2 linked regions of the Hydrogenovibrio crunogenus genome follow. Each later gene encodes a partner of the first gene's protein in a complex. Links are inferred from orthologs where the notes say so. Each region holds a gene or a part of one and is shown on either strand. Other genes may lie near its edges.

What was found.
Region 2: the proteins of accC (region 1) and accD are in contact, whole or in part, in a solved structure (PDB 8UXZ), measured with the Escherichia coli proteins. The link is inferred for Hydrogenovibrio crunogenus from one-to-one orthologs.

What each region holds. Positions count from the first base shown.
Region 1 is NZ_CP032096.1:477,599-494,034, forward strand. The notes cover bases 5,193-8,096. They hold accC (acetyl-CoA carboxylase biotin carboxylase subunit), read right to left. Parts: upstream 7,368-8,096; coding sequence 6,018-7,367; downstream 5,193-6,017. Other genes in these bases: prmA (50S ribosomal protein L11 methyltransferase), read right to left, coding at 5,193-5,922; accB (acetyl-CoA carboxylase biotin carboxyl carrier protein), read right to left, coding at 7,380-7,844; aroQ (type II 3-dehydroquinate dehydratase), read right to left, coding at 7,886-8,096. Also shown: GHNINEIG_RS02210 (outer membrane lipoprotein-sorting protein), read right to left, coding at 1-376; GHNINEIG_RS02215 (late competence development ComFB family protein), read right to left, coding at 465-740; purD (phosphoribosylamine--glycine ligase), read right to left, coding at 843-2,135; purH (bifunctional phosphoribosylaminoimidazolecarboxamide formyltransferase/IMP cyclohydrolase), read right to left, coding at 2,180-3,742; GHNINEIG_RS11805 (helix-turn-helix domain-containing protein), read right to left, coding at 3,804-4,067; tRNA dihydrouridine synthase DusB, read right to left, coding at 4,064-5,026; more of prmA, read right to left, coding at 5,038-5,192; more of aroQ, read right to left, coding at 8,097-8,320; protein-disulfide reductase DsbD, read right to left, coding at 8,598-10,787; GHNINEIG_RS02265 (FxsA family protein), read left to right, coding at 10,950-11,471; GHNINEIG_RS02270 (NAD-dependent epimerase/dehydratase family protein), read right to left, coding at 11,544-12,374; GHNINEIG_RS02275 (OmpP1/FadL family transporter), read right to left, coding at 12,527-13,903; GHNINEIG_RS02280 (DUF302 domain-containing protein), read right to left, coding at 14,421-14,990; GHNINEIG_RS02285 (4-phosphoerythronate dehydrogenase), read right to left, coding at 15,207-16,334. UniProt on the Escherichia coli protein: This protein is a component of the acetyl coenzyme A carboxylase complex; first, biotin carboxylase catalyzes the carboxylation of the carrier protein and then the transcarboxylase transfers the carboxyl group to form malonyl-CoA.
Region 2 is NZ_CP032096.1:903,662-912,003, forward strand. What follows is about bases 5,403-8,342. They hold accD (acetyl-CoA carboxylase, carboxyltransferase subunit beta), read left to right. Parts: upstream 5,403-6,415; coding sequence 6,416-7,270; downstream 7,271-8,342. Other genes in these bases: trpB (tryptophan synthase subunit beta), read left to right, coding at 5,403-5,532; trpA (tryptophan synthase subunit alpha), read left to right, coding at 5,534-6,352; folC (bifunctional tetrahydrofolate synthase/dihydrofolate synthase), read left to right, coding at 7,295-8,342. Outside these bases: leuB (3-isopropylmalate dehydrogenase), read left to right, coding at 1-348; GHNINEIG_RS04270 (M23 family metallopeptidase), read left to right, coding at 432-1,382; GHNINEIG_RS04275 (bactofilin family protein), read left to right, coding at 1,304-1,804; GHNINEIG_RS04280 (aspartate-semialdehyde dehydrogenase), read left to right, coding at 1,815-2,837; tRNA pseudouridine(38-40) synthase TruA, read left to right, coding at 2,843-3,631; GHNINEIG_RS04290 (phosphoribosylanthranilate isomerase), read left to right, coding at 3,642-4,283; more of trpB, read left to right, coding at 4,327-5,402.

The sequences.
Region 1 (16,436 bases):
TCCAAGAGCCGGACATCATGCTTGACGGCACTTTGGTGACGCGGTTGATTTTAGGCAAATAGTTCCAGATGTTTTGTTCCACCTTTAAAGTCGAAATACCTCGATCTTTAATGGGTTTCTGAATGACAACCAATGAATAGTCATTCCCCAGAGACCAGGCTTCCATTGTCATGTTTCTTTGATAACGTTGTGTTTTGACGCTCATGGTCATGAATGCATGAGATGTCGTTCCGCGCCATAAGCTATCAATATGACGAACCAGTTCGTCTGCTTGCATCGCCTTTACCGGCAAAGAAAAAATAAGGAAAAGTAGAGTTGATAAGCTTAGGGGGCTACTTACTGTTTTAATGGAGATCAAAATCTTAGAATGCTGCATCTCTGCTCCTAAATAAGAAGTGTGATGTGAAGCAATGGAGGGGCATCTTTTTTTCAGAAAGAAGAGGCTTATAATTTAAAGCTTTAAATTAGGCCTCTTCTAGCCCATCTAATTTTTTCACTTTTTTATAGGCTTTTTTAACGGCCTTTTGAATGCGTGCTTGTATTTCCTGGTATTCTTCGGAGGACATGTAAAAAGACATGTCGATATCATGACGAATATAGCGAGGTGCAATACGGTTGAGTGCGATACAGGCCATATCTGCCAGCTGGTTTTCAGTTAATCCGACATCGAGATAGTTTTCTTGTATATGATTAAAGACAGGTCTTTCATAGTAATTATGGACGGATTGAAGTTCAGACATGAGTAAAATTCCTTAATGAATAACCATTATTTTACTATACCGAAAATATAGATATAAAAAAAGCACTCGTTGAGTGCTTTTTAAGTGAGAGGCGTTTTATCCTTAACTTAAGGATTCACGTTTAACGGCACGATGACCAATGTCAGTACGGTAATAAACCTCTTCCCAATGAATTTTTGAAACCCCTTCATAGGCACGTTTCTGAGCATCGGTAACATTTTCGCCTAGCGCGGTCACACAAAGAACGCGCCCTCCTGATGTAACCAGTTGTCCTTGATCATTCAAACGGGTACCCGCATGGAAAACTTTAATATCCGTATTGTTGGCATCTTCAATGCCTTGGATGACATCTCCTTTACGGTATTCATCAGGGTAGCCGCCAGCGGCTAAAACGACACCTAATGCAGGACGGGAATCCCATTTAGCGGTTACCGTGTCTAGTTTTTTATCCAATGCCGCTAAACACAGTTCAGATAAGTCGGATTGTAAGCGCATCATGATAGGCTGAGTTTCAGGATCACCAAAGCGGCAGTTAAATTCAAGGACTTTCGGTGTCCCATCCGGTGCAATCATAATCCCGGCATATAAAAATCCAGTATAGGGTAGGCCGTCTTTAGCCATCCCATCAATGGTTGGACGAATGATCTCCTGCATAATGCGGTCATGGATTTTACGCGTCACCACTGGCGCAGGGGTATAAGCCCCCATACCGCCTGTATTTGGCCCGGTATCACCATTGTTTCGGGCTTTATGGTCTTGAGAAGTCGCCATAGGTAAGATGTTTTGACCATCTGCCATCACGATAAAACTGGCTTCTTCGCCGACTAGAAATTCTTCAATAACAACACGTGCACCAGCGTCCCCAAATTTATTACCTGCTAGCATATCTTCTACTGCGGCAATCGCTTCGGCATTGGTTTCAGCCAGGATAACGCCTTTACCTGCGGCTAAGCCATCGGCTTTAATGACAATTGGCGCGCCCATCTCTTTAATATAAGCCACTGCAGGCGGGATCTCTGTGAACACGGAGTAGGCGGCTGTTGGAATGTTGTGTTTCGCTAAAAAATCTTTAGAGAAAGCTTTAGATCCTTCCAGTTGCGCTGCTCCCTTGCTTGGACCAAAGCATTTTAGGCCTGCCGCTTCAAAAGCGTCAACCACACCAAGCACAAGAGGCACTTCCGGGCCAACAATGGTGAGTTCAATGGCATTGTTTTGAGCAAAATCTACCAGGCCTGGTAAGTCCTCAACGGCAATATCAACATTTTCGATATTGTCTTCCAGTGCCGTTCCAGCGTTGCCAGGTGCAACAAATACTTTTGAAACCTTATCTGATTGAATGGTTTTCCACGCCAAAGCATGTTCGCGGCCACCGCTTCCAATAATGAGTACATTCATGTGTTTTTCTCTCTTGTAAATCTATCGTATTTCAATCAGTGTATTTAGTGTTTGAAGTGACGCATGCCAGTAAAGACCATCGCGATGCCGTGCTCATCCGCTGCATCAATCACTTCCTGATCTCGCATGGAGCCACCTGGATGTATTACAGCTGTGATGCCGGCTTCGGCTGCCGCATCAATGCCATCTCTGAAAGGGAAAAATGCATCGGAAGCCATCACTGAACCCGGCACTTCAAGACCTTCATCGGCTGCTTTAATGCCGGCAATTTTCGCAGAATAAACGCGGCTCATTTGCCCCGCACCTACCCCAATGGTCATGCCGTCTTTTACATAAACAATGGCATTGGACTTAACGTATTTCGCTACTTTCCAGGCAAATTGTAAATCCGCCATTTCTTTTTCACTCGGCGCACGCTTGGTTACCACCTTAAGCTCGTCTTCAGTAACCGAACCTAAGTCACGGTCTTGCACCAATAAACCGCCGGTAACCCGTTTGTAATCATAAGCCGGTTCTTGGATACCTAGATCTCCACACACCAGTAAACGGACATTTTGTTTGGCGGCAATAACATTCTTTGCATCTTCTGATACATTCGGTGCGATGATGACTTCCACAAATTGACGATCAATAATGGCTTGAGCCGTTTCTTGATCCAATGCGCGGTTGAAAGCAATGATGCCTCCAAATGCTGACGTGGGATCGGTTTTGTACGCTCGATCATAAGCTTCAAAAACGTTTTGACCAACAGATACGCCACAAGGGTTAGCATGTTTAACAATGACACAAGCCGTTTCATCAAACGTTTTGACCAGCTCTAATGCTGCATCGGTGTCAGCAATGTTATTGAATGACAGAGCCTTACCTTGTAACTGTTTGGCGGTTGAAATAGACGCTTCCGTTGGGTTTCGCTCCGTATAGAAGGCCGCCGACTGGTGTGGATTTTCTCCATAACGCATTGATTGTTTTTTCACAAACTGAGTGTTGTATGTGCGCGGGAAAGTATCGTTTTTATCTTCGCTGAACATGGTTCCGAAGTAGTTTGAGATTGCCCCGTCATAGCGAGCCGTTTGCTCAAATGTCTTGATGGCTAAATCAAAACGGGTAGCATGAGACAGTTGGCCATTATTCGATTCCATTTCTTCTAGAATGCGAGCATAGTCTTGTGGATCTGTGACAACGGCAACATCTTTATGGTTTTTGGCCGCCGAGCGAAGCATTGTCGGCCCTCCAATATCAATGTTTTCAATGGCATCTTCTAATGAACAATCCGGGTTGGCCACCGTGGCTTCGAAAGGATACAGATTAACCACCACCATATCGATAGGGTCAATACCATGTTCAGTCATAACGGCATCATCTGTACCACGGCGACCCAGTAAACCGCCGTGGATTTTTGGATGAAGTGTTTTGACTCGACCATCCATCATTTCAGGGAAACCGGTGTATTCTGAAACCTCTGTGACAGGCAGACCTGCTTCAGAAAGAACCTTATAGGTTCCTCCTGTTGATAAGATGGCAACATCCATAGCGGTTAAAGATTTGGCAAACTCTAAAATGCCATTTTTATCTGAGACGCTAATCAGGGCGCGGCGAACAGGTTTCATAAGGGATTTCTCTCCAAAATTGGTTAGTCAGTAAAAAGGGTGCCTATTAAAGGCGAATTCGTTACGCAGGCGTTATTTTATAAAGCTGCATTTTTTTTCTTAAGGTATTTCGGTTAATACCTAATATTTCAGCTGATCGACTTTGATTGAACGCAGTTTCGTTTAAAACAAATTCGATGAGCGGACGCTCTACTTGGCTTATCACCATTTGATAAACATCACTCGGCACTTCACCTTCCAGTGTTTCAAAATAGTTTTTCAGCGTCATGGTGACATGGGTGCTGAGTGCTTGACTGGCTGGGTTATTATCAGATAGTAATGTCATAAAGTATCAAAGTAATGGTTGATTAAGTTGAGTTGTGCTTGAGTACTCTCAAGCCGATTAAATCTTTTTCTTAGCTCTGTACCGTTGGGAAGGTATTGGCTGTACCAGCCCAGATGCTTTCGAGCAATTTTATGGCCTAAATATTTACCATAAAGTGTTTCGAGTTCTGAAAAGTGTCGAGTCATCACTTGCTGAAATTCAGCCAAACTAGGAGGGGGCAAAAACTCCCCGGTTTCTAGAAAGTGTGCTATCTCTCTGAAAATCCAAGGATATCCTTGGGCGGCTCGACCAATCATAATGCCATCTGAACCTGTATATTTTAATACAAATTGAGCCTCTTTTGGGCTGCAAATATCACCGTTTGCAATAACTGGGATTTCAACCGCCTGTTTAACGGCTTTAATGGTGTCGTATTCGGCTTGGCCATTAAATTTATCCACACGGGTGCGACCATGGATGGTAATGGCTTTTAAGCCGGAGTCTTGTGCCAGTTTGGCAATTTCAATGGCATTGATGTTATCCGCATCGGTTCCGGTTCGGATTTTAACCGTTACAGGAAGGTCAATTGCTTCGGTCAAACTTTTAAAAATATCGGCAACCAGTTCAGGTTGCCCCATTAAAGCAGAGCCAGCGGCCACATCACACACCTTTTTTGCTGGACACCCCATGTTGAGATCAATCATATCCGCTCCCTGGGATTGTTGCCATAATGCAGCGTCCACCAGCTCATCGGGTTGGGTGCCCAGCAATTGAACAATCCGGGGAGAAGTTTCTGTTTTATCCGCATGGCGCGTTGAAGATTTTGCCGATTCGCGTAATTGCTTTTTGGAAGCGACCATTTCTGACACCGCATAACTGGCACCAGTCTCACGGCAGATATCTCGATAAATTCGGTCGGTAATACCTGCCATAGGCGCCAGTGCAATTGTGGGGGTGTCAGAATCAAATAAGGGCATCATGTTGAAAGCAGTTAAGTCGCCGCTAGCTTTTTAAAGCTAAGTTGAGACCATTCATCCAAATCATTTTGAGCAATCAATTCAAATCCTTGTTGCTGGTAAAAGCTAATCAAATCTGCTGCCTGGTTGCTTAATAAACCTGATAACACCAGCGTGGCATTTGGCTTCATCAAACGAATAAATTCTGGTGCCAGTTCTTTGAGAGGCCCTGCAAGAATGTTAGCAATTAATAGGTCAACAGGATCGGAATGAAATTCTTTGACCAGTTTGAATTCAATATCGGCCTCATTTCTATCCGCATTTTGTTGACTGGCGATAATCGCTTGTGGGTCAATATCGGTGCCTTTTACCTGTTTTGCGCCTAACTTTTCAGAGGCGAGTGCCAATACGCCTGAACCGCAACCATAGTCAATGACAGTTAAATCAGTAGGTGGGTTTTGGTCGAGCCAAGTAAGGCATAAAGCCGTGGTTGGGTGAGTCCCTGTCCCAAATGCCATCCCTGGGTCTAGCATGAGGTTAACTGCTTCGGGTTCAGGGATGTCACACCAACTGGGTATAATCCAGAGTCGTGAACCAAACTGCATGGGTTGAAATTGATCCATCCAGGCTCGAATCCAGTCTTTGTCCTCAAGCGCTTCAATGCTATAGCACTCAGCTGGTATATCCGGTATTAAGGTTTCTAGTTGACTGATGATCGCTGGAATGTCGGTTTCGGCATCAAATAAACCGATGACTTTGGTTTGATTCCAAATAGGGGTTGTGCCAATTTCAGGTTCAAAAATGGGTTGGTCTTTTGCGTCTGCAAATGTGACGGATGCTGCATTTACTTCCATGAATGCATCTGATAGTGGTTCTGCAAGTGCTTCTGAAACCGTGGTGTTAATTTGAATCCAAGCCATAAGGGTCCTTTAAACGTAAAAACCACGCGGCCGATAAATAGTTACATTATAGGCTCAACGTGGTTGATGTTAATGAGTTTGTGATGAACTAGAGTCTAAACGAGATGTTCCAATCGGTGTTCTAAATAATGGATATTTTGTTCACCTTCACAGAACCCAAAGTCATTCATGATTTCGCGTTGCATACGAATATTGGTTTCAATGCCTTGGATAATCAACTCATCCAAAGCAGTGTCCATACGTGCCACGGCTGAAGTACGGTCAGGGCCATAACAAATCAGTTTCCCTATCATTGAATCGTAGTGCGGCGGAACTGGGTAACCCGTATAAATATGAGAATCCCAACGAACGCCAATTCCACCGGCTAAGTGTAAACGTTCAATTTTACCTGGAGAAGGAATAAAGTTGTTCGATGGGTTTTCGGCATTGATACGACATTCAATGGCATGACCTCGAATGATGATATCTTCCTGCTTGATGCTTAGCGGTTTACCCATTGCAATTTCGATCTGAGCTTTTACTAAGTCCACGCCCGTGACTTGTTCCGTTACAGGGTGTTCTACTTGTAAACGGGTATTCATTTCAATGAAATAAAACTCGCCGTTTTCATATAAAAATTCAAAGGTTCCCGCACCACGATAGCCGATTTCAATACAGGCGTTTACACAAGCTTGCCCGATACGGTTACGTTGTTCTTCTGTAATGCCCGGCGCAGGGGCTTCTTCAACCACCTTTTGATGACGACGCTGCATTGAGCAGTCACGCTCTCCTAGGTGAATGGCGTTGCCCAACCCATCGGCCAGTACTTGAATTTCAATGTGGCGCGGCGTTTCCAGAAATTTTTCCATATACACTTCTGGGTTACCAAAGAAGCTACCTGCTTCTGATTTAGTCAACTGAATTGACTTAATCAGGTTTGATTCGGTATGAACAACGCGCATACCGCGTCCACCACCACCACCGGAAGCTTTGATGATAATTGGGTAGCCAATTTCTTTAGCCAGTTGTTTATTAGCTTCTTCATCGTCGCTTAATGGGCCGCCGGAGCCGGGAACGGTAGGAACACCTGCCGCCTTCATCGCACGGATAGCGGATACTTTGTCGCCCATAATGCGGATCGTTTCAGCCTTAGGCCCCATAAAAATAAATCCGCTTTCTTCAACGCGCTCGGCAAAGTCGGCATTTTCAGATAAGAAACCATACCCTGGGTGAATCGCTTCGGCATCCGTGATTTCAGCGGCTGAAATAATGGCTGGAATATTGAGGTAACTTTCAGAAGACGGTGCAGGCCCAATACACACAGACTCATCTGCTAGCAAGACATGTTTTAGGTTAGCATCTGCTGTGGAGTGGACTGCGACCGTTTTGATGCCCATTTCTTTACAGGCTCTTAGCACGCGTAGTGCAATTTCTCCACGGTTGGCAATCAGAATTTTTTCAATCATGCAGGTATCCTATTATTCGATGATGAATAAAGCTTGACCGAACTCAACAGGTTCAGCGTTTTGAACAAGAATTTTCTTCACGGTTCCAGAAACATCTGCTTCAATTGGATTCATGATTTTCATCGCTTCAATAATACAAAGGGTGTCACCGGCTGAGACTTGGTCTCCCACGCTGACAAATGGACCCGCATCCGGAGAAGGTGAGGCATAAAAAGTCCCGACCATTGGAGATGGAACGGTATGTCCTGTTTCTGCAGGAGCCGCAGGTGATTCCGCAGGTGCGGCAGATTGTTGTGGTGCAGCCGCAGCGGGTGCAGCTTCATAAGCCATTTGTGCTGGCGCTGCAGGCGCAGACATCATGACAGGCTCTTTGCTACGAGTGATGCGAATGTTGTGCTCACCTTCTTTAATTTCAATTTCAGCAACGTCAGACTGTTCTACAATTTCAATCAATTTACGAATTGAACGAATATCCATGTTCTCTATTCCTCTTAAATAGTCGTTATTTAAATGTATTTTTATTTCAGTTTTTCAACTGCGGCAGCCAGCGCGAGCTGATAGCCTATTGGACCCAGACCGGCAATCACGCCTTCAGCCAGGTCAGAAAAATATGAATGGGTTCGAAAAGCTTCTCTTTTGTGAATGTTAGATAAATGCACTTCAATAAAAGGAATCTTGACGGTCGATAAAGCATCCCGTATTGCAACACTGGTGTGTGTGAAAGCGGCAGGGTTGATGATAATAAAATCAATATCTTCAATCGCGGTTTGGATGCGTTCCACTATTTCGTGCTCGGCATTACTCTGGAAGTTGTATAGACGTACTTCGTAATCATCAGCAAGGGTTTCGAGTTCTTCAATAATGTCGCCTAAGGTTTGGCGGCCATAATGTTCAGGCTCTCTTTTGCCTAGCATATTGAGATTGGGACCATTGATTACGAGAATGTTTGCCATGAAAGTATCCTTGATGCATTTCAGCGGAGCTAATCATTAAATTGTTGAAAATTATACCTGAAAGTTAGCTTTAACGATATAGAAAGTTATAAAAAAGTCGTGAAAATTCGTGAAATGTTGCGAAGTTTAAATTAAATGAAAAAAACAGGGTTGAGTTCTTTAAAACGGCGTTTTTGTCATCAAGATGAGATAAAAAACGTATTGAAAGGTGGTGTTATCTAGAATGAAAACGGCCAGGCCTGGCCGTTTTTCGTGACGTTTTTGATTAAAATAAATCTTATTGAAAAGCTTGATTGATATTCTGTGTAAAGTCAGCTGCTTTTTTGAAACCAACCACGCGTTGTGCTTTTTGTTCTTGTTGATGGTTAAAGAACAGAATAGCAGGGGGGCCGATGATGTTAAATGCTTTCATTAACTCTTTATCATTTGCATTATTGGCGGTCACATCGGCTTTTAAGAGGGTGACATTTGCCAATGCGCTCTGAACACCTGGATCGGAGAATGTGAATTTTTCCATTTCCTTACAACTGATGCACCAATCTGCATAGAAGTCGAGCATCACTGGATTCCCTTTGGCGACTTCTTGCTTCAGCTCCGCTAAGGTACGAATAGTCTTGAAGTTTAGATGTTCAGTCTGGCTGCTACTGCTGGTTCCGGATGACTGAAATACCGTTAACGGTTGCAAGACATTTTTGCTACCACCGGCCAAACCGATCAGTATTACCATACCGTAGATCAAAAAGATCACACCAATGGATTTTGCGAACTTATGCCAGCCGGATTTGTCGCCAACCGGTTCCAGAGCTCCGAGATAAATAGCGGAACCGATCAGTAACGCCGCCCAGGCAAATAGAATTGTCCATTCGGGAAGGATTCTTTCGGCCATCCAAATGGCAACCCCGATCATCAGAACACCGAAGATGGCCTTAACGTTATCCATCCAGGCGCCAGCGCGAGGAAGGAGTTTCCCGGCGGACGTTCCTAATAACAATAGAGGCACGCCCATCCCCATGCTCATAGCAAATAAAGCGGTGCCGCCAAGAAGCGCATCGCCGGTTTGCCCGATGTAAATCAGGGCGCCGGCAAGAGGCGGTGCCACACAAGGGCCGACAATTAGAGCCGATAAGAACCCCATGATGGCGACACCCGTTAAGGTGCCGCCCTGTTGTTTATTAGATAAATTCGTGATTTTGGATTGCAGGCCACTTGGTAGTTGTAGTTCATAGAAACCGAACATGGAGAAGGCCAAAGCAATGAAAATCAATGCAAAACTCCCAATAATCCATGGATTTTGGAAAAGGACCTGGAGGTTTTCGCCAAAAATCCCTGCTAAAACCCCGGCAGCGGTATAGGTAACCGACATCGCCAGAACATAGACTAGAGACATGATGAAAGCTTTGCGCGTGGTGAGTTGATCTCCTTGTCCAACAATGATGCTGGAGAGGATTGGAATCATTGGAAAAACGCAAGGTGTTAAAGACAGTAATAGTCCAAACAAAAAGAAGGTGCCAATGACAATCCAAACCGAACTGTTTTGTAAGGTGCTGGTGATCTGGTCGGTTTCAGATAGATTTTCAGACGTCGTTGTTTGAGTCGGTAAGTTTGTGCTTGTTTGTTTGAAGTCACTGGCATTTACCGTCATCAGTTTTTTCGCGGGTGGGTAGCATACGCCAGATTCAGATGAACAACCTTGATAGTGGATTTCTATTTCAGCAGCGCCGACAATATGATTCACTGGCAGAATGGCTTGGAAATCGCCATGATAAACTTGAACGTCACCAAACACTGGATCATTTGTTTGTATGGCTTCAGGTAATTGAAGAGAACCGAGGGTGGCATTTCCTTGTTTAAGTAGGACTTTAATTTTATCCTTGTACAGGTGGTAGCCTTCAGCGACTCTAAAATCAAGCATTAGTTGATTGTTATCGTTGGGAGTCACCTGTAGCTGAAAAGCTTCATCTGCAGGCAGTAAGTCTGCTCCGGAACTGTCGATGATTAAGCTGTTTAAATCCGCAAGGGTATTGCCGTTGGTGTCTGCGGCGGCAGGCAGTTCAACCGTGACAGATTTCGTTTGCGGAGGATAGCAAACGCCAAGTTTTTCAGCACACCCCTGGTATTTGATTGTTAAGTTTGCTTTCGTAACGCTTCCTGAATAGGGTTGTGTTACGGTTAGTTGGTGTTTAAACACATCGCTCTGGCCAAAGGCAGGATCATTTTTAGTAATGGCTTTAGGGTAATGTGGTGGACTGAGTTCTAAGTCTTCCGATTCGATTGAAATGCGTTTTTTGTATAAATAGTAATCGTCTGCAATTTTCCAGCTGATTTTGAATTGGCCATTCTCAACCTTAACCGGCTGTAAGGAAAAAGCTTGATCAACATCTAATAACTCATCCGATGCGGCTACCGAATGGAATGTTAAAAATAACAATATCGTTAATAGATATTTAAAAAACGATGTGTTTCTCATTTATGTCCACCTTGAAAAAACAATTTAAAGACTTATGTAATAAGTTAATCACGATTTTAACGTAGAATCGCGTTAGGATGTTGTGCAAACTTTGTGTAAATGCTGACAATCAATTTTAAAGCAGAAACGCTTTATTTGAATTCAGTCTTAAAAGAGACCTTTATGTTTAAAATTTTCTTCCTATTATTTTTATTTGTTCCTTTGGTGGAACTTTATGTGTTGATTGAAGTTGGCAGTGAGATTGGGGCTTTACCTACTATTTTGTTAACCATTGTCACCGCGATTATCGGAGCCGCCTTAATGCGTCATCAAGGCGTTTCTACCATGCAAAAAGCACAGCTGAATATGGCGCAAGGGCAATTGCCGGCAGTAGAAATGATGGAAGGGGTGTTTATCTTTTTAGGTGGACTGATGCTTTTAATCCCGGGACTGATTACCGACGCAATCGGATTTTTATTGTTGATTCCACCAGTCAGACGTCTGTTCTCGAAAAAATTAATCGCTCAGCGTCAAACGCAATACGCTCAATATAAAGGTCAGGTATATGAAACAGAGTGGACGGAACGTTCTTCAGATGGTCAGTCGATTCAGCATGTCAGGATTATTGAGTCGGGTGCGCCGGATAAAGAGTCGGATGTGATTGAAGGTGAGGTGCTGGACGATGATAAGAAGCCGAATCGCTGAATATAAGAATCAGTAATCTTGTATTAAAAACGACCAGGCCTGGTCGTTTTTAGCATTATTGATAGATTGTTTTTACATCGATTCAAGCAATTCTAAATACCCTTCGCGATAACTTGGGTATTTGAATGTGTAGCCGGTTGCTTTGATTTTAGCGTTCGACAAGCGTTTATTGCTTCTTAATGCACGGCTGTTTTCTGTCGGCTCAAGGTGTTCAATATTCGAAACAGATAATTGCTCAGCCAACCATTCATACACTTCACAAGTCAACGTCGGTTCATCGTCCACGCCAATATAAACCGGATCTAAATCGGGTTGCTCCATTAAGTGCTCCAACAGACCAACACAGTCTTCGGAGTGAATGCGATTGCTATACACATCTTCCATGCAATGCGCTTTACCTTGTAGGACCAAATCAATGAGGTACGTTCTTCCTGGTCCATAAATGCCACCAAATCGAATCACTGTGCCTGGAAAAGGAGCCGTTAAAGCAAGCTCTTCTCCTTCCAGTAAGCGACGACTAGAAAAGTTTTTGCCTTCTGCTGGACTTTCCTCTGTGACGCGTTCTCCCTCGGATTGAGAAAAAACCGATGAGCTTGAAATAAAGAAAAGGTGTTTGATAGGTTGATCTTTAAGCGCATCAATTAAGTGCTTTAAGCCCATAACATACGCTTTATAATAAGCGACATCATTGTAGCTTTTAGCCGAGACAATATAAAAAACATAATCAAGTTGATCCGGAAGCTCGGGTAATTGGCCAAATAAATCGGCTTCAATAGGCTGGATAGGGGAGGTGATTTTTGACGTATCTCGCCGAATACCAAAAACCTCATGCCCTTTTTTCGCTAAGTTTACACCTAGGCGACAACCAATATCGCCACATCCTGCAATCAAAACGCGCGCCATATATTTACCTTTTAGTTAGCTTGTTTTTCGCATAGTATCACAAAAAAAGAGAAAGGGAATATGACAAATGATTAAGAAGTCAAAAAGTTATTTTTAGGACAAAAAAAAGCCCCTAAAAAGGGGCTCTTAGAAGTAACTCTTAATTTAGACAATTAAAAGTTATATTTTACCTGCACTGTGTAGCCAATTTGAGAATGCTTTGTTGTGCTGGTACTTGCTGCTGCAGTTTGTGAACCTGCCATTCCTGTTGCAAATGCAGAAGAAACGCCTGTTGTATCAACAGAGTTTTTAACTTCTGGTGCATACACAACAGATCCTTCTAATGTTGTATTTTTAGTCATAGAATACCCACCACCAAAAGTGAAGTGACTTTCTGTGATTGCAGGGAAGAAGGTGTTGTTAAACATGTTCACAACGGCACCTTTATAGGTAGTACCATCTTGCTCCTTGATTGGGTTGCTGCCGTAGTTGTAACCCGCACCTAACCAGTAGTTGTTAGCAGCAAATTTTGCACCTACAGAAAATACATCTTGGTCTTCCCAACCAAAGTCTTTATAACCTTTTGCTGATCCCCAGCCTACTTTTTTATAGTCGGCATTAACAGAGAAGCTTCCCATGACGTATTCTGCACCAACTTTGATTTCAGAAGGTTGTTCAAGGTTGTCGCCAAATGCAGTTTTGAAATCTGAATTCGGGTTAACAAATGCACCTGATGCAGTTGATAGTTGGCCTTTATACTTCATATCAACAGCAGACAAGTACGAAGCTGCAACTGTTAAGTCATTAGTGATATTAAAATAACCACCAATGTTAAAGCCCATTCCAAGGTCTGAAGCCATGCCATGACCTACCGTTTTTATTGCTGGCGTTGTTGTTTGGTTTGTGGTGATGGTTCCGCTAGACTGAACGTACATCGGTGCACCATTGTTATTTGTCATTTGCGTTTTGAAATTAATGTCTAGTGAACCATATTGAAGGATTGGCGATACACCAAAACCGAAGTTTGATGAATTATAAGCCAGGGTTGGCGCAAACTTCATGATTTGCATGTTTGTTTGTGCGTTAAATAACATGTCTTCATCTTGGTAATCAACCCCCATACCTGATGTTCCAAACATCCCGATACCGAAAGTTAATTTATCATTGATACGGCTTGATAAAGAAACCGCAGGAATGACATTGGTATCTGCATCACTTGTTGCACTTCCAATCGGTGCTCCATTGGCAGCTGCTTGTGCAGACGTAATACCATTGGCTGCAGCAACGGCACTGTTTTTAATGTTGTTAGTTGTTTCAACGGATGGCATGAATAAAGTGCCGCCGAAAGTCATTTCGGTTCCTGTTGTTTTACCGATCATTGCCGGGTTAGCGATAACTGTTTCAGCGCCGTAGCTTGCCGCGACCCCAGTACCACCCATTGCGTTTGATTGTGCACCTAAGCCAATCATGTTAGTACCGTTCGTTGCTAGAACAGGCGTTGAAACCATTGCAGCTGTTGCAATTGCTAAAGCGATTCTTGTTTTTTTCATCGAGTGTCTCTCTTTTTTATCTAATGAATACAATTTAAGCATGTTGGTGCCGTTTTATCACTTCGCTGCCAGCATGCTGTTTTTCGTCAGAAGCTACTATGCCGAAGTTGCAAAGCTTTTAATAATTAAAAAAATTTTATGGTCGATTAGGGGGGTTAATCCGTATTTATAAGTACACAATTACCGGGTAGGATAATTACTTATTTTTGTCATAACTTATTGAAAATAAAGAATATTAGATTAATCTAATATAATTATTTTCTTATAGAGTGCTAAGCTTTTTGGCAAATGAAAATAATTTTATGTGAGAGCTGATTTTTTTTATCATGACTTGCTAATATTATTAAAAAATAATTTAAAGCGTTGGTATGGAGGGCGGTTAGTATGAGGTGCTCAGTTGAAAGTGGTGTCTTCGCTTTAAGGAGTGTATTTCATTTATCTAACAGAAAAGTCGATAGGAATAAAAAAGCCTGCTAAAGAGCAGGCTTTATTTAAAGGGTTTGGAACGCGTTAAGTTTTAGAACGCACCTTCTTTACCTTTTTGTAGCATTTCCCACATAGTATCACGTACTTTCATGGTTGCTTCTCTTAGTTCTGGCGGCATTTTTTTACCCATTTTGATTGCCATGTCCATGTTCATTGTATAAATGTGAAGACCATCTTCTTCTTCAATGATGTTGACACGACAAGGAAGGAACCCACCCATTGCAGGTGAGAAATCAACCATTTTACGAGCTGTTTCTGGGTTACAGAAAGACATAACGTGAATGACTTTTGATTCGATGCCACGTGCTTTCAGTTCTTCTGATAAAGGCAGTTCACCAACGTTTTTGATGTTACGGTTGATTCCGACATTGTTAATCGAGTCGATGACGTCTTGTAATTCAACGCCGTCTTCCACTTTCACTTCCCACATGGTTGCATCGGCGATGTCACCTTCTGCTTCAACCCATTTATCCCAGATTTCCATAAATGTGCCACCAGCGCCATCAGCAAGGTTGTTGATGCCATTGATTGTTCCACAACCTGTTAATGTTGTAATAGAAGCGGCGATAAAGGCAGCTTTAAAAAAGTTAGCTATTTTCATTGAGTCTTTCTCCGTTGCTTTTTTATAATCAAGAACGCACTTTATTTATAATCTAATGCATTTTTTAGGCTTGATTTGAATCAATTTTCAGCAAACAAGGTTACTCTTGTTATTTATAAAATAAAAATTAATTTTTTTGTGACCTAATAACTTTCTTTTATACACATTATCACTTACTAATATAATTCTTTTATTAACTGTTTATTTGTCATGGGCTCAAATGAGCTGAAATCCAAGAGAATACAGAAGGTTATTGAAGGTTGGGTCGGGCGTTTTAATGACCCTGTGTTGGTGCCACTCTCGATGAACAGGATAGTGTCTTCGGTAGTATTCATATTTTTTATGGGTGACTACAATGTTATTAGCTCTAATGGCTGCATCGTCGTCTTCGGGGCGGTAACACTGTTGTAATACATTATGAATGTCTTGCTGAAGATCGCCTGTCAATGAAAGTGATATTGGCGGTGGTGGTGGCGGTAAGAACTTCCGCCAGTCGTCGTCAGGGAGGATTTGCCAATGTTGGCAAAGTGCTTGATAAACCATCTCGCTTCCTGCAATCTTGGCATCTAAGGCATGACCGGCGATATGCGGCGTTGCAATGTCTGCTGTATTGTAGAGATCTGAATTGATATTCGGTTCATTTTCCCAGCAGTCGATGATATTGCTTTCAGTCTGGGTATGAATCCAGGCTTGTTCGTCAATGATACCTCCGCGAGCCGCGTTAATAAGGATTTGATGGGGTTGAATTTTTTTGAGCTTGTCAGCAGATAGGAGGTGGTAAGTCGCATCCGGACCTGTTTGTGTCAAAGGTGTATGAACGGTAATAATGTCCGCTTTAAGAGCTGTATCTAAGTCAATGAACTCGTCAGACATCTCTTGTCGAGCTCTTGGTGGGTCATTGAGTAAAACCTTCATACCCAGTGCACTGGCCTTTTGTTCTACCAGTTTGCCCACGTGGCCGACGCCAATAATGGCCAGGCTTTTTTCTGACAGTTTGAACCCTTTTTCAATCGCCAGATTGACTATATTGGTCATGACATATTCAGACACGGAATTGGCATTGCACCCTTGGGCTGAATAAAATTCGATGGCGTTTGCTTTTAAATAGGATTGGTCGACATGGTCTAAACCCACGACAGTGCTGCCAACAAAGGAAACGTTCGTGTGTTTCAATAAAGCCGAATTGACTTGGGTTCGTGAACGGACAATCAAGGCATCTGCATTTTGAAGATGCTCTGTGTTGATTTCTTTTCCTGGTAGAGAGATAACATTTCCTAGGTGAGCAAACAGCTCTTTGGCATAAGGCACGGCATCGTCTATTACTAAAGTTCGGCTTGGCGTCATGGAAACCCGTTTTAAATTAGAAAATTAAAGGATCATTTTGTCGATTAAATGATTTGAAGTCGTTAATGACTTGATTACACTATATTGTATCAAGCCTTTTAA
Region 2 (8,342 bases), 430 kb from region 1 along the record:
GGGAATATGTTTGGTGACATTCTTTCTGATGAAGCATCTATGTTGACTGGGTCGATTGGCATGTTGGCTTCAGCGTCTTTGGATGCAAATAATAAAGGGATGTATGAACCAAGTCATGGGTCGGCACCGGATATTGCAGGGAAAAATATTGCCAATCCGCTGGCGACAATTTTGTCTGCAGCCATGATGCTGCGTTACAGTTTGAATCGTGAAGATTTGGCTTTAAAAATTGAAGCGGCCGTCAGTCATGTGTTGGATCAAGGCTTAAGAACAGGAGATATTTGGTCAGAAGGCTTAACGAAGGTGTCGACATCAGAAATGGGTGATGCAGTGGTCGCAGCTCTGTAAAGATTTTTACGGATAGAAAGTGCAATTTTCCTATAATTGTGTAAACTGCATTGCGAGACGATGATTAGGAATGCCTTTTTAAGATGAAAAATCATTTTACGATAACCATAAGTGATGTGCATGGGTCACGTCACTTCTCTTTCAAACAGTTCATGCGAAAATTCGCGCTGTTTGTGGTGATGTTTATCTTTTTGATGTTAGCTGGCGCTGCCGGCGTCATCTGGTGGTTGAATCAGGAAATTATCGATATTCAAGATAAACGACAGGTTGCTGAAGCCAGTTACCAGGCTGTATTAGAGAAAAGTAAACACTCGTACATGACTTTGGAAGCGGAAAAGCGCAAGCTTCAAAGTCAGTTGGATAATAAATCGAAACAAATCCAGTTTTTAGATCAAACCTTGCAGGGGTTGGAAGATTTGATTGGGGTCAAACCGGATGAAGACGAACTGTTAACAGATCGTGTAAAGATTGTTCAGCTGACAACGCTTGAAAAACAAATCATGTTGGAAGACATACCCAGTGGACGACCTGTTAAAAAATATCAAGGTGTGAGCAGTAGTTTTGGCTGGCGGATTCACCCAGTTAAGGGGACGAAGGAATTTCATCGGGGAATTGATTATCGTGGTAAGCGTGGTGATGGTGTTATTGCCACGGCTAGCGGCACGATTGAATACGCAGGCTACCATAAAAGAAGTGGTTATGGGCGTTTGATTATCATTTCCCACGATAATGGGTTTAAGACACTATACGGACACATGAGTAAATTGCATGTGAAAACCGGTCAGGTGGTTAAAAAAGGAGAGCTTATTGGTGAAATTGGTTCTTCCGGATTGTCTTCAGGACCTCACTTGCATTATGAGGTGAGTTTTGTGCAGCGTAAACTGAATCCAGTGCCATTTATTAACTGGGATTTAAAACATTATGATGAAATATTTAAAAAGGTAAAAGGTGTGCCATGGGGATCTTTAAGTCAGGTGGTTCAAAATCGCGTCCAGCAGGTGGAAAAACAATTATTGCTGCGGGATGTAAAATAAATGGTGAAATTAAAGACCTAGATGGTGCTCTGCATATCGATGGCCATATTGATGGTGTCGTTGAAACGGACTACGATGTTTCTATCGGTGATGAAGGAATCGTTACTGGACTGATTAAAGCAAAGACCATTGTTGTCAGCGGTACTTTGGAAGGCAAGGTGGCGTGTGAAAGTATTGATATCCTTGCCACAGGCAAGCTCTTGGGCGAAGTGGTTTGTGGAGAGATGATGATTGAGTCCGGTGGTAAGTTCATTGGTGAAAGCCGTGAGCTGACAGAAGGCGGGTTGATTGTCAGCTTTCCGGAAAATGAAAAACAAAAATTAGAGAATCAGGCAAGATCGGTTGTTGAAATGATTAAAAATCAAGCTTCCATAATGGATGATCTACAACCCTCTGAAGCCGAAGCAGTAAAAAGCAAGTAAAGGGAAAAATATGACAAAGCAGTATGATATTGCCGTTGTAGGTGCAACGGGTGCCGTAGGTGAAACAATTTTAAAAGTACTTGAAGAGCGTAATTTCCCAGTTCGTAATTTATATCCGCTGGCCAGTAGTCGTTCTGCAGGTAAAAAGCTGGAATTTAATGGCGGTTGGGTTGAGATTCAGGACTTGGCAACGTTTGATTTTTCAAAAGCCCAAATCGGATTGTTCTCACCAGGTGCCAGTGTTTCTAGAGAATATGCGCCAAAAGCTGCGGCGGCAGGATGTATTGTTGTCGATAATACCTCGGAATTTCGTTACGACGAAGACATTCCCTTAGTGGTCCCAGAAGTCAACCCTGATGCGGTTGCTGGGTATAAAAATCGAGGCATTATTGCCAACCCTAACTGTTCAACCATTCAGATGATGGTTGCGTTAAAACCTATTTATGATGCTGTCGGGATTGAGCGTATCAATGTATCAACGTATCAAGCAGTTTCTGGCTCCGGTAAAGAAGCGATTGATGAATTGGCAACACAAACAGCTAATTTGTTGAATATGAAGCCGGTTGAGGCAAAAGTTTATCCTAAGCAGATTGCCTTTAACTGTATTCCTCAAATCGATGTGTTCCAAGATAATGGTTACACAAAAGAAGAAATGAAAATGGTTTGGGAAACGAAAAAGATCATGGAAGATGAATCGATTCTTGTTAACCCAACGGCTGTGCGTGTCCCGGTATTTTTCGGTCACAGCGAAGCCATCCATTTAGAAACAAAAGAAAAAATCACAGCAGAGCAAGCGAAAGAGCTGTTCAAAAAATCTGACGGAATCGTTCTTATTGATGAGCATGTTGATGGCGGATACCCGACAGCTGTTACTGATGCTGCGGATACGAACCCAGTTTATGTTGGACGTGTGCGTGAAGACATTTCTTTTGAGAAAGGTTTGAATCTATGGGTTGTGGCGGATAATGTCCGTAAGGGTGCCGCTACAAATACAGTTCAAATTGCTGAGCTGTTGATCAAAGATCATATCTAATAGACATGGCTTTATTGGCGATTGGTATTGAATACCAAGGCACCGCCTATTGTGGTTGGCAGCATCAGAAACATTGTGATTCTGTTCAGCAGCAACTTGAAAAGGCATTATCTTATATCGCCGATGAACCGATTGGTTTGAATTGTGCAGGTCGAACAGATACGGGGGTGCATGCAATCGGTCAGGTTGCGCATTTTGAAACGGCTGTTAATCGGCCGGATAAAGCTTGGATTCAAGGCGTTAATACCCGGTTACCCAGTGATATTCGGGTAACCTGGGTGAAAATGATGCCTGAAGACTTTCATGCACGTTTTTCTGCTATTGCTCGACAATACCGGTATGTCATCTTTAACCGTCCTGTTCATTCTGCCATTTTAGCCAATCGTGTGACCTGGGAGAATCGTCCCTTAGATGTGGAAAAAATGCACATTGCCGCTCAGGGGTTATTAGGTGAAAATGATTTTTCATCTTTCCGTGCCTCAGGTTGCCAAGCCTCTCACGCCAATCGTAATGTGCAGTCTTTGCAGGTTTCACGTCAAGGCAATTTTGTCTTTGTTGATATTCAAGCCAATGCTTTTTTACATCATATGGTTCGAAACATTGTCGGTACCTTGATGGAAGTAGGGCGGTTGGAGAAACCGGTCGAGTGGGTGTTGGAATTGTTAAAAAAACAAGATCGAACTCAGGCCGGTATGACAGCGCCAGCGGAGGGTTTGTATTTTGTGAATGCTTTGTATCCGGAATCGTTCCAGCTCCCTCAGGTTGTTTTGGATGAGCTGCTTTGGCAAGCCTAAAAAGAGTTAGATGATGCAAAATAGAACGCGTGTTAAAATTTGCGGCATTACGAACATAACGGATGCGACAACTGCCGTTCAGGCAGGGGCTGACGCACTGGGGTTCGTCTTTTATGACAAAAGTCCTAGAGTCGTGACAATTGACCAGGCCTGGGCGGTTTTTGAAAAACTGCCGGCTTTTGTTACTACGACTGCGCTGTTTGTGAATCCGGATGTCTCTTTGGTTGAAAAAGTTATCAAAGATTTGAAGATAGACTTGTTGCAGTTTCATGGAGATGAGTCCCCTGCATTTTGCGATCAATTTTCGAGACCTTATATAAAAGCGGTTCGGATGCAGGCGGAAACGGATTTGGAACAATTGGCTGTTCAATATGCTTCGAGCCAAGGGTTGCTACTTGATACTTATGTTAAAGGTGTTCCTGGCGGAACAGGAGCGGCCTTCAATTGGAACTGGGTGGCACCTGAAAGACGGCTGAATGTGACGCTGCCTGTTATTTTGGCGGGTGGGTTAAATGAAGATAATGTCGAGCAGGCCATCCGCTCTGTTCATCCGTGGGCAGTTGATGTCAGTGGCGGCGTGGAATCGGTGCCAGGACAAAAATCATCAGAAAAGATACAAGCTTTTATTCAAGCTGTAAATAATGTTCGGTAATGCTTGATTACCGTTTTGATAAAACGAAAGTGGATTTAATAGAATGAGTATTGATTATTCGCAATATCCTGATAAAAAAGGACATTTTGGAGTTTATGGGGGTATTTTTGCGCCCGAAACTCTAATGGCTGCATTAGAAGAATTGAGCCAACAGTATGAAAGTGTCAAAAACGATCCAGCATTTATCGCTGAATTGACTAAGGACTTTCAAGATTATGTTGGTCGTCCTTCTCCTTTGTATTATGCGGAGCGATGGTCAGACTCATTAGGTGGTGCCAAGATTTATCTGAAGCGAGAAGATTTGAATCACACCGGTGCTCATAAAATCAATAACACTATTGGTCAAGCCTTGCTGGCAAAACGCCTTGGTAAAAAACGTATTATCGCAGAAACCGGTGCGGGGCAACACGGGGTTGCCAGTGCAACCGTTGCGGCCAGACTGGGACTTGAGTGTGTGGTTTATATGGGGGCGGATGATATTGTTCGTCAAGCACCGAATGTGGCACGGATGAAAATGTTAGGAGCAGAAGTCATCGGTGTTGAATCAGGGACGCGTACCTTGAAGGATGCACTGAATGAAGCCATGCGTGACTGGGTAACGAATGTGGATGATACCTTCTATATTATCGGTACCGTAGCAGGGCCCCACCCTTATCCGGCTATGGTACGTGATTTTCAAGCGATTATTGGCCGTGAAGCCAAGCAACAACACATGGAAAAAGAAGGTAAATTACCTGATGCATTGATTGCTTGTGTGGGCGGAGGTTCAAATGCAATCGGTCTGTTTTACGATTTTTTACCAGATGAATCGGTCGAAATTTATGGAGTGGAAGCCGGTGGGCTAGGGTTGGAAACCGGGCAACACGCTGCGCCTTTGTGTGAAGGAAAGCCTGGCGTACTGCATGGTAACCGAACCTATCTAATGGAAGATGAGAATGGACAAATCTTAGGAACACATTCTATTTCTGCGGGATTAGATTACCCAGGTGTTGGTCCTGAGCATGCTTGGTTAAAAGACATTGGTCGCGCCAAGTATGTTGCGATTAATGATGATGAAGCCATGCAAGGCTTTCGTGATTTAACAAAATTTGAAGGAATTATCCCAGCATTGGAATCGAGTCATGCATTGGCCTATGCCACCAAGCTGGCGCCAACCATGTCAAAAGATCAGACTATCATTGTCAATTTATCGGGTCGTGGTGATAAAGATATGGGAACCATAGCGAAAATTGAGGGGTTTGAGATTTAAAATGAGTAGAATTGATGCAACGCTGAAGGCCTTGAAGTCAGAAAAAAAGACAGCTTTGATTCCTTACATTACAGCAGGTGATCCCCACCCTGAGATGACAGTAACGTTGATGCACAGCTTGGTTGAGCAGGGCGCAGATATGATTGAGCTCGGTGTGCCTTTTTCAGACCCGATGGCGGATGGCCCCGTCATTCAAAAAGCGGTAGAACGAGCTTTAGAACATAATGTTAGTTTAAAAAATGTTTTAGCGTATGTGACTGAATTTCGTAAGAAAGATGCGCAAACGCCGGTGATTTTAATGGGGTATTTAAACCCGATTGAAGCTATGGGGAGCGATGTGTTTGCGAAAGCGGCAGCTGAAGCTGGCGTAGATGCAGTTTTGACAGTCGATATGCCACCGGAAGAAAGTGAAGGGTATTTTGAAAACTTGTCACAAGCACAACTCGATCGAATCTTCCTCGTCTCGCCGACGACACCTGATGGACGACTCAACGCCGTCAGTGAAAAAGGCAGTGGATTTGTTTACTACGTTTCTTTAAAAGGTGTCACCGGCTCAAAAGCCTTGGATGCTAAGGATGTAGCTCATCATGTTGGGCATTTGAGAGAAAGGATGTCGATGCCTGTAGCCATTGGGTTTGGTATTCGTGATGGCAATACAGCCTACGAAATGGCCAAGCTTGGTGATGCTATTATTGTTGGTTCAGCGTTGGTTAGTTTGATTGAACAGAATGCTTCAGAAGACTCTGAAGTGATTCAACAGGTATTAAGTGATAAAATGCGCGAATTCAGACAAGCAATTGATAAAGCAGATAACGAATAAAATTGAATGGTGTCGGTGCATACCGTTGGCACACAGTAAAAACAAAACTCTTTGGAGAAAAAAATGAGTTGGTTTGAAAAGATTTTACCCAGTATTAAACAGGTAACGGAACGTAAGAAAAATGTTCCAGAAGGCTTGTGGACAAAATGCCCTAAATGCGAAAGCACTTTATATCGTGCAGAAGTCAGACGCAATTTGGAAGTTTGTCCAAAATGTGATCATCATATGCGTTTGGGTGGACGTGATCGTCTTGAAGCGTTTTTCGATGAAGGAACCGGGGTTGAAATTTCAGCAGAAGTTACACCTGTAGATGCGTTAAAGTTTAAAGATATAAAACCTTATAAAACTCGCATTGCACAAGCGCAAAAAGCCACGGGTGAAAAAGATTCTTTTGTTACGATGACAGGAAAGATCCAAGGGCTAGAAGTCGTGGCAGGCGCATTTGAATTTAAATTCATGGGCGGCTCAATGGGGTCGGTAATGGGAGAAAAATTTGTTCGAGCAGTGAATGAAGCGATTGAAAAACGTTGTCCTTTAATTGTTTTTTCGGCCAGTGGTGGCGCTCGAATGCAAGAAGCGTTGTTTTCTTTGATGCAGATGGCCAAGACGAGTGCTGCGCTGGGCCGCTTGAGAGCACATAAATTGCCGTTTATTTCCGTCTTAACCGACCCAACAATGGGTGGGGTCTCAGCCAGTTTTGCCATGTTAGGGGATTTGAATATTGCTGAACCGAAGGCGTTGATTGGGTTTGCTGGGCCGCGTGTTATTGAGCAAACGGTTCGTGAAAAGCTTCCAGAAGGCTTTCAGCGCAGTGAATTTTTGCTAGAACATGGTGCTATTGATCGCATTATACATCGTCATAACCTCAGTGATGAATTGGCTTCTATTTGCCGTATGTTGCTACAAAAAACAGCATGAAAACCGCTGGGTGAGTTCAATTAAGTGAAACCCACTGAGACGACGTCTTTAACCGAATGGATTGATTGGTTAGTTTCATTGCATGCAGATGAAATTGACCTTGGAATCGATCGAGTGAAATCGGTTGCAGAGGCCATGAATCTGGCTTCTCCAAGCCCTGTTGTTATTTCTGTCGCGGGAACGAATGGAAAAGGGTCGAGCATTGCAATGCTGGCCTCTATTTATGAAGCCGCTGGGTATCAGGTGGGGGTTTATACGTCACCGCATTTATTACATTTCAATGAGCGTATTCGGATTCAAGGTCATTTAGCGGATGATCAGCAAATTGTGCAAGCGTTTGCCGAGATCGAAGCGGCGCGAGGGCAAACCAAATTAACCTATTTTGAATTTTCTACGCTGGCAGCGTTGTGGGTGTTTGCTCAATATTCATTGGATGTCATCCTGTTGGAAGTTGGGTTGGGCGGACGTTTGGATGCGGTTAATTTAGTGGATGCCGATGCCAGTTTGATTACAGCGATTGGCATCGATCATGAAGATTGGTTAGGCAGTGATCGGAACCAGATTGCAGTGGAAAAAGCTGGCATTATGCGGTCGGGAAAACCCTCTGTTTGTTCCGATAATGACATCCCGGAAACCTTAGTTAAGTATGCAAGCCAGCATAATGTGCCTTTAAAAAGACTCGATACAGACTTCTTTTATCATAAAAACAACCAGGCCTGGTCATTCTTAGACTCTGAAAATCAACTGGTATATCAAACTCTGGCATTACCCGCACTTTCAGGAGACTTTCAAATTCAAAATGCGTCAGGCGTGGTTGCTTTGATTGAGACACTGCAGGCTGAACTTCCGGTATCCTTTGATCAATTATCTCAGGGATTAAACGAAGTAAAGCACCCGGGGCGCCTGCAAAAGATGCAATTAGATCATCAAAACTGGTTGATTGATGTGGCGCATAACCCGCAGGCAGCGGAGGTTCTTGCACATTATCTAAAACAAGCCTCCATACAGGCAGATGCCATCTTTTCTGTGTTGCAGGATAAAGATGTAACCCCTATGATTGAAGCCATTAAAC